Regions from separate parts of the Paenibacillus sp. J31R120 genome, predicted to be linked through region 3. Evidence: riboswitches for the same ligand, from Rfam matches in the RefSeq annotation. Region 3 holds a riboswitch; each other region holds the start of a gene.
What was found. A riboswitch is a leader RNA that binds a small molecule or an ion and turns the genes downstream of it on or off. The one in region 3 is predicted to bind cyclic di-AMP.
Positions count from the first base shown of each region.

Region 1 (3,114 bases), on a different contig from region 3:
GATTTCCGGAGTTGTCAGTTGATCGTAGAAGTCAACTGCCTTATCCTTGTTCTCGGAAACGCGAAGCGCCATTGCGGATCTCGGATGCTCATCCAGAATACCTGTGATCATGTAAGGGATGATGTAGCCCCACTCTTCCTTCTCACGAAGCGGTACCATGTATTTCTCGATCATATCGAGAACAGGACGAACATTGTATTTCGTATTTTGCAATTCCGATACGAGCAGTTCCGTGTTGCAGTTGCCTGCTGCGCGTCCCATGCCGTATACGGATGCGTCAAGCAGCTCAACGCCTTTGTTCGCCGCGATCAGCGTGTTCGCGAATGCAAGCTGCAGGTTGTTATGCGCGTGAACGCCAAGACGCTTGTTCGGCAAATGCTGCTGGAATTTATCCACCAGATAGCCTACATCATCCGGCTTCAGGCTGCCGTAGGAATCCACGATGTATACAACGTCTACAACACTGTCGTTAATTTGCTTGAACGCTTCGACCAATTGGTTCTCCATCACGTTGGAAAGCGCCATAATGTTCAGCGTCGTCTCATATCCGCGGTCGTGGAAAATTTGCACCAGCTCAAGAGCCTTGTCTACATCTTGAATGTAGCAAGCTACGCGGATCAGGTCGAGCAGGCTCTCGCTGCGCGGCAAAATGTCATTCTCGTCAACGCGGCCGATATCAACCAGCGCAGACAGCTTGGTGTTGCCTTTGTTCGGAATGACCTTGCGAAGGAAATCGTCGTTCAGGAAGCGCCATGGGCCTGCGCTATCTGCACCTTTCAACAGCTTCGGCGAGTTTTTGTAGCCGATCTCCATGTAGTCGACGCCAGCTTCGTTCAAGCTATTATAAAGGTGCTGTACAAACTCGACGCTGAAATCCCAGTTATTGACGAGTCCGCCGTCACGAATTGTACAATCGACAATTTTACAATGACTAGTTTTCGAATGCATGCTTGCTGCTCCTTTGATTTGAACATGAGTTCACTTTTTATCTACCATCATACTTGAAATATGACGGGAACGCAAAGTAATTATGTCGGTATTTGGATATTTTGGACGATTGGTTGTCCCGATAAGATATCATTTACAAATTGATATTTTAAAGTTAAAATATTATGTAAACATCAACGCTTAATTTTTCCGACCTGGAAAAAGCGGGGGAACCAACGTAAGTGCGACGTGGGCCGACAGCCGGCCGCAGCCTTGCAAGGGGTGAGTCCGGGGATTTGTACCCCCGGTAGGGTCTACTCTCTAGCCCGAATCCGACAGCTAACCTCGTAAGCGGACAAAGGAGAGGTGTCTTATGCTTTCTTTATCTTTGCAAGATTCCCCATTCCCTTCGGAACAACCCCTGCAGCTCAGCATTAGCCGCGTGGAAGTATTCGTCATACCGGCGCTCGCGATTGACTCGGCAGGGTATCGCGTTTGTCTTCGCATTAGCAGCGACCTCGGCTATGGCTGGAACGAGCAATTCGTCAGTGACAGCGAGCCAAGTCTGCAACTCGACCGTTGGGGTCCGCTATTCCGCAGCTTCATCGGCCGTTTCTCGATCGTTTCCTTGACCGAACGGCTCACCGAACGAATCGCGCAGACTCTTAATCCCGATAATCGGGCTTACCGTTTATTTTCCGCCGCAATTACACAGCTGCAGAACCCGGGCTCCGGACGCCCGATTTCATCGGCTGAGCCTGCCGAAGAATCCGTTCTTCAGCAGCGCGCCGTCGCTTATTTATCCGTAGATTAGCAGCATACGCTTGGATATGGGGATATCCTATGTCGGCCAGCCTATCAAGGCAAGCCGCAACCAGCATCAAGCTCGAAGCCTTCCAACCCGGAAAGCCCGGGCTTGTTTGCGTTTTGGGGGAGCTGTCCGGCGGCGCTCAGTCAGGCTGCAGCTTTTCGTTCTCTAAGCCGAGTTTTTCGGTCTGCAGCTCGCTCGGCGTCGACTTTCTGCTCTCTAAGCCGAGTATCTCGGCTTACAGCTCGCTCGGCGGCGGCTTTCTGCTCTCTAAGCCGAGTTTATCGGCTTGCAGCTCGCTCGGCGGCGGCTTTCCGCTCTCTAAGCCGAGTTTTTCGGCTTGCAGCCTGATCATCATCTATAGATAAATAAAAAGATGCCTCCACCATCAATTTTCAATGGTAAAGGCACCTCGTTTTTGCATATTCGCAACCTTTCGACTTCAACACCTCCAGAATGGTTTAGCGAGTTATTGATTAGTTAAAACAAACTTCCGCTCACATTCCCACTATCAGCCTATAACAGCTAGTACGCACAATGTTCATCAGACTGGTATATATGAACTATGCATGACTAGCGGCAGCGCAATGATATTGCGGTGCTGCACAGCCGCGCCTGCAACCCCTTTGACCGATTCATGTGCTCATTCGTCTGAACTCCTTACTTGAATACAGGAGGCTGCACCGCCTAACAAGTTCGTTTATCCGGTACAAACACACATCGAACCGCCCAAGTATAATAGTCCGTTTAAGGAACCATTCACCACCGACGCCCCATTGCCCCGTATCCCATCCTTCCATTCAGAAGACATTGAATGTGCACACTCGCAACCAATCACTTACGACCCCGTCGATCGGTAATGCCGCACGCCGAACCGCCAGATTAGCAGGCATGGGATGAGGAATAGCAAGCCGCCGAACGTGATCATCATAGGCAGAAACATACTGCCCTCCCGCTTATCGAGCAGGTACATGAGCGGCAAGTAGCTGACGCAGCCGAACGGAATGATGAACGTAAAGAAACGGGTAACCCACTTTTCATAAATATTGAGCGGATACTGCGCCATCTCGCGCCCTCCGTCTGTGAAGACATTAGCTACTTCAATCGCCTGGATCGTCCAAAAGCAGAACGTCGCAGCCAAAATAAAGATGCCTGTAAAAATAATCGTGCCATTGGCGATCATGAGCAGCAGCGTCAACAGCTTCGGAAAACTCCAAATCTGCGGCAAATGGGACACCGACCAGATCAGCACGATCACACTTTGCAGCAGCCTTCCTATTCTCGTAAACTCAAACTTCGAGCCCAATACTTGCAGCGCTGTGCTTCTGGGCCGAACCAGCAGCCGGTCGAAGTCTCCCCTGCCAACCAGCGACGAGAAG
Region 1 is NZ_JBWDNN010000014.1:60,198-63,311, reverse strand. It holds gene AC0YNW_RS28225 (aldolase catalytic domain-containing protein) at 1-948, opposite strand, end outside; cyclic di-AMP (ydaO/yuaA leader) riboswitch at 1,116-1,296, shown strand; gene AC0YNW_RS28220 (5-formyltetrahydrofolate cyclo-ligase) at 1,301-1,741, shown strand; gene AC0YNW_RS28215 (hypothetical protein) at 1,771-2,103, shown strand; gene AC0YNW_RS28210 (ABC transporter permease) at 2,574-3,114, opposite strand, start outside.
Region 1: another riboswitch for cyclic di-AMP. It lies ahead of AC0YNW_RS28220 (5-formyltetrahydrofolate cyclo-ligase); the one in region 3 lies ahead of AC0YNW_RS18705 (potassium channel family protein).

Region 2 (3,114 bases), on a different contig from region 3:
CTTTACCGTCCACTTGAACTGAGGGGCGGCAGGCTCTAAGCCATCCACACCGGTAGCGTACGCTCTGCGAACGGTGACATTGCTGGAGCCGCTGTTGTCCTGATGCTCGCTCGCCGTTTTGCCCTGGTTTACGCTCCACGTCTGGTTTTGCAGCGCGGTATCGTTGCTCGCCGTCTGCATCGCTCCGCCGTTCGGCGCTGTCGCCGCATCTGTTGTCATTTCCGACCATTTGTACTCTAAAACGCGGTCGCCTACTTTGCGATCAGCCAAATCGAACTCAAAATAAAGCGGGTTGCCGTCCTTATCAACGGAATCGGTAATAGTCGCCCATCCGCCCGTCGAGCTGGCTTCGCCTTGTTTGCTGAGGATGATTGCCAGATTTCGAACCCGGTTATATTGCTGCGGATTAACGATTTCGGAAGGGTAAATATGATCGTTGGTCACAATGGCGGCCGTATGCGGCCGGTTGGAAGCAAGCTCCGGATTGGAGAACAGAATCGAGATCGCAGTATCTATTGGCGACTGCAGCAGCTCGGCATCGACACAGGCTTGAATGAGCTCGCTATTGCTTAAGCTATTGGCCAATTTGGTTAGGCCCAGTGCGCTCAGCTTAGGATGGTGGTATATACCGTTCCGCGCCATTTTGCGCTCATAGTACTTTCTGCGATGCCGCTCGGGAATATGGATCGACACGTGATGTAGCGCAGGTAGATAAATGTCGGGGTTGGGATCGGGCGATGTGACCCGAATACGGGTCAAATGCTCGGTCGGAAGCAGCTCTTCTGGAATTTCTGCATAGTGTGTGAACAGGCTACGGCTCGTTTCCGAGAGCAGCGAAAGCGCCCCGTTGCCCGAAGCGGCAGTGCGAAGGGTATGTACGGTATGCGCCTTCGTTACCACCTTTTCCGTGCCCACCCAAGTGGTGAGTTCTTGGCCCTTATAGCCCTCCACCAGTTGGAAATGAAATGTTTTTGCCATCTACATTCTCCTTTCGGAATTTACTTCTGAGACGCAAGGGCTACCGACATTTAGATGTAAAAACTTGTGAAAAAACCCTTTTGTTGTACTCTTATAAATTATAGCAATAAATAGTAACATTTGGGAATTTATTTTTCGGAAGATTGCGAGCTTGCCAATTCCGTGCATGACGAACTTGGGCTGCCAATGGCAGTCCTTTAAAAAGGGGGAATTATGAAGCGATCCTTAAACCTAATCTTTTACTGAATTCAGGAGCAAGAAGATGAAAAAATGCGCGGCGTCAAGATTGGAGCCGATATGTACGGATTTTCAGACGAATGTTATTCAAAATCACGTTAAGCTTCCTCCCCTGTTTGTTTACAGCCTGCTCATCGAGGAGTAAGATTTATCAATGTAAGCTCACAAATACATGAATCCTTGATCGCTTAATTCTGCGCAGCAGAAACGGGGGAACCATCGGAATGGCTTGCCGTTCCAGGGGTGAATCGCTTGATTGTCTCAATCGGCGTAAGGTTACTTTCAGACCTGAATCCGTCAGCTAACCTCGTAAGCGTCTCGAAAGAGGAACTCATCGCGTTTTTTAGAAACCGCGGGAAGGTCCCTACTTTCCTGCGGTTTTTTTGCCATTCGATGAAGAGATTAAGGTTTATCGTTGACTCGGAATTGAGCTGCAATCCTCATAAAATGGAGTGGATGACGACATGGCAGCTTTTAAACGTTTTTTAATCGGCAAGCCTTTGAAGACAAACGAACTGGGCGAGCAAAAATTGAACAAGAAAAAAGCGCTCGCGATTTTATCCTCGGACGCTCTCTCATCCGTCGCATACGGACCTGAGCAAATATTATTGGTTCTCATTACGGTTAGCGCCGCAGCATTCTGGTATTCGATCCCCATCGGGATCGGCGTGTTAATCTTGCTGACTGCCCTGATTTTGTCGTACCGTCAAATCATATTCGCTTATCCGCATGGTGGCGGGGCTTATGTCGTTTCGAAAAATAATCTCGGCGTATACCCCGGTCTGGTGGCAGGCGGGTCACTACTTGTTGATTATATTCTGACGGTAGCCGTCAGCGTATCAGCCGGTACCGATGCCATTACGTCCGCCTTTCCTTCGTTGCATGAATACACGGTTCCAATTGCCGTCGTATTCGTACTTCTGCTTACTCTGCTGAATTTGAGAGGCGTGACAGAATCAGCGTCCATTCTGGCTTATCCGGTATACTTGTTTGTTTTGTCCCTATTGATCTTGATCGGAGCCGGCTTATACCGCATCATGGTCGGCGGCGTAGCTTCGGATCTGCATACGCCAATCGGCACGCCAATCGCAGGGATCAGCTTATTCTTACTGCTTAAGGCATTCGCTTCCGGAAGCTCCGCACTGACCGGGGTCGAGGCGATTTCTAATGCAATTCCGAACTTCAAGAGCCCTGGCCCTAACAATGCAGCCAAAACATTGTCTGCTATGGGAATATTGCTCGCTCTGTTGTTTTCGGGGATTGTGGTGCTCGCGTACTTGTATGGCATCAAGCCGCTTGAGGAAGCCACCGTCGTTTCGCAAATCGCCGAAACAACGTTCGGACGCCATATTATGTACTTTTTCGTCCAGGGGACTACTGCTCTTATTCTGATACTTGCCGCCAATACGGGATACTCGGCATTCCCGCAGCTTGCAGTCAACCTGGCGAAAGATAAGTTCATTCCAAGAATGTTCACCGTTCGCGGCGACCGGCTCGGCTATTCGAACGGCATTATAATTCTAGGATTGCTGTCGATTCTGCTCATCATCGCTTTTCAAGGAAAGACGGAGCATCTGATCCCGCTCTATGCTGTTGGGGTATTCATCCCCTTCACATTGTCCCAATCGGGCATGATGGTGAAGTGGATACGCGAGAAGCCGGCAGGCTGGATCACAAAGCTGACCATCAACTCGACGGGAGCTCTTATCAGCTTCACGGTTACGATGATGTTCTTCATCACCAAATTGGCGCAGGTATGGCCGGTACTTGTGTTTTTGCCGCTCATCGTTTATTTGTTCCACCGCATCAAAAAGCATTACGAAGCGGTCGGCGATCAACTGCGTCTTGCCACATGTGAGCCGGCGGTTCCGATCAAAGGCAACGTCATCATCGTGCCGG
Region 2 is NZ_JBWDNN010000001.1:1,328,132-1,331,245, reverse strand. It holds gene AC0YNW_RS06130 (hypothetical protein) at 1-978, opposite strand, end outside; cyclic di-AMP (ydaO/yuaA leader) riboswitch at 1,391-1,547, shown strand; gene AC0YNW_RS06125 (APC family permease) at 1,680-3,114, shown strand, end outside.
Region 2: another riboswitch for cyclic di-AMP. It lies ahead of AC0YNW_RS06125 (APC family permease); the one in region 3 lies ahead of AC0YNW_RS18705 (potassium channel family protein).

Region 3 (3,114 bases):
TGTAAAAAAGCTGCTACTGCAATTATTCTCGTCTCGTTTTACCGACTTAATGATTGCGACAGACCTCTCCTTCTGTAACCTGTCATCGGATAAAAGAGCCTGCTGATTAAAAATCTCATGTTTAACTTCTATATATTCGCCCCATATTTGCTGCGACTCCATGGACAATACGGAACGAATTTTATTCAACATGCGCCAAGCCGTCTTATAGGTAATGTCCAGAAGCGCAGATAATTGCACGGCATTAACGCTATGCTCGAACTTTCCAACTAAATACATAACAAACAACCACTTCCGTATAGAAGTGCGACTTTTATGTAAAATGGTATGGGAGGTTAGCGACTGCTGATATTTGCACTTCGTGCATTCATAAAGAGGCAGACTTCTCGTAACGATCTTATATGCAGAGCGATGTCCACAACAATAGCACTTAAAGCCTGATGGCCACTTCAAACGTTCAAGAAGAGGAAGAAAATCCTCATCCCTCCGATATTGTGCATTAAACTCTTGCCAAGCTAATAATATTCCCACATCACTCACCCCCCCCAAAAAAAGAACATATGTTCTGTTTTTAGTATAACAAAATACCCAACCTTTTACAAGAGTTGGATAGATGGTTTTATCTTATATACCTGTTCCTGAGCAGATGGGAGAGTGAGCCCTTTTCCAAAGAAGAACACCCTCAGAAAGGGGGTACTGAATGATTTCTGTATACGTACATGTTATCGGGCAAAAAGTATACTGTCCTTCTGCAAGCATCCAGACTTCACACTTAGTCTGCGAATGTCCGCTCGAACCTTGTAATATCGCTGTTTTTGCCGATGATAACTAACATGTCGCCTTCAAATATACGATCGTCCGCGTGCGGAGATACAACCAAGTCATTGTCTTTTCTGCGTATGGCCATGACGCTGCAGCCGAATTTGGCTCTGAAGTCCAATGTTTTTAATGTTTTGCCGCAGAAGATTGGCGGGGCAATCATTTCGACGAGACTATGTTGGGGGGATAACTCCAAGTATTCAATCATGTTTTTGGAGGTGACCTGATGGGCTACCCGCACTCCTGTATCGCGCTCCGGGTGAACGATATGGTCCGCACCGACGCCTTCAAGCACCCGCTGATGATAATCGCTTGTTGCCTTGGCTGTTACGAATTTGACGCCAATATCCTTCAGAATCAATGTAGTTAATATACTGGACTGAAGGTTTTCGCCTATGGCTACAATCGCATGATCCAGATTGCGCACACCGAGCTCCCGCATGACCTGATCATCAGTCGAATCTGCTTGATAGACATGGGACAAGATAGGCGCGTATTCCTGTACTCTCTTCTCATCCTTGTCGATTCCCATAACTTCGTAGCCAAGCGATAGCAATGTTCGCGTCACACTTCCCCCGAATCTCCCTAACCCAATGACTACAAATTGTTTTCCCATCTGACGAGCCTCTCTTCTACTATTCATTGTTGATTGGACACAGCAAAAACCACAGAGAAACAAGCTCTCTGTGGTCATGACGAACACAAGCGCGCGCACTTATCTCCCGAACAACGCTTACGAGGTTAGCTGACGGATTCGGAAGTCGAGAGCTCCCTACCATAACATGGATTCACCCCTGCGACCCATTACGATCGCTTTGGTTCCCCCGCTGGTCTTAACGGACCATTGAGCGTTACGCATATTCATTTATGAGCCTAATGCTACTCCTTTCCGAATGTTTTGTAAAAGCGCATTCCAGACATGTTTCGGCGGAAAAAGCTTAAAAATCCCGATAGAAGCGCTTACATGCATTGCGCTATCAGCCGATCGCGAATTATATGCGTTTATTGATGCTTTTCTCAACTAGACCATCTCCTCCTGCGCTAGTTGGAAATAAGGGGAAGAATCTATTCCGGTTCTGCTGACAACGTCATTTTCAGTTTAAACTGCTTTGGCGTACAGCCGTTGAAGCGTTTGAACAATTCATAAAAATGCGCCATATTCTCCAGTCCTACGGAATGTGCGATGTCCGTTATTTTTCGGTCGGTCAGGGCAAGCAGGCGCGTAGCCTTAGCAATACGTCGCCGATTGACATACTCGGTAAACGGCAGTCCCATATGCGTTTTGAAATACTTGGAAAAATAGACATAGCTCATTCCGGCTAAAGCGCTCAGTTCAGACATATGTATCTTTTCGCCCAGTCGCTCATCTATAAAGGCAATGACAGGCTTCAGTACGTGAGCGTCCAGCTTTCCGCCCGGTGATAATATGCCGTTTGCGTCATGCCTTAGCATGGCAAGCATCAGCGCTTTGATATGCATGCTGACCGCTACCTCGTAGCCATGACGTCTGGCCATGACTTCCTCATGAATGCTGAAGATCGCACGGCCCACCTCCTCCCTTGCATCTGGGTTGGACGCGAACAGATCATTCAGTCCGTCAAGCGGCTGAAGCACCTCCATGAAACAGCTTAAATAGTTAATCGTCGCCGGATCGAAGTACGGCTCCAGATCGACGTGAAGTACAATATATTCTACTTCGTGCCCTGCATGACCTACTGCTCGATGAAGCTGATTGGAGCCAATCACCATCACATCGCCCTGCTCCAGGCGATAGGTTCTGTCTAAGGTATGCATCTCATGAATTCCGTCTAATACGAGAATAAACTCTACTTCCTTATGATAGTGCCAGCTAGGCAGCTCTGCGCCAGCGAAGCCTTCAAGAAAAAATGTCCATACTTTCAGGCATAGCTGCTGATTCTGGTAATGTATAGGCTCTTTTATAATATCCAAGGCTATCTCTCTCCCGAATGTTAAAATGTTGAAAATGGATATAAAACCATTAAATTATTGCATATACGGCTGCAGCTACTCCCTTGTATGATTAGTACAAAGCTAACCACGAATAAAGGAAGGTGACCCTCTATGAAAGTGGCAGTCCTAGGTTGCGGAGGCATGGGTGCTATTCATGCCGGTATATACGCCAGTCTTGCAAACGTTCAATTAACAGGTGTTTGCGATGCAAATCGTCAATTGGCCGATACATTGGCTGGGCAGACAGGAGCAACCGCATATTACTCGTTCGACGACATGCTGGCAAATGCGGATTTTGAAGCGGTAAGCATCGCGCTGCCTACC
Region 3 is NZ_JBWDNN010000005.1:69,009-72,122, forward strand. It holds gene AC0YNW_RS18700 (IS1595 family transposase) at 1-531, opposite strand, end outside; gene AC0YNW_RS18705 (potassium channel family protein) at 773-1,435, opposite strand; cyclic di-AMP (ydaO/yuaA leader) riboswitch at 1,535-1,680, opposite strand; gene AC0YNW_RS18710 (helix-turn-helix domain-containing protein) at 1,885-2,769, opposite strand; gene AC0YNW_RS18715 (Gfo/Idh/MocA family protein) at 2,902-3,114, shown strand, end outside.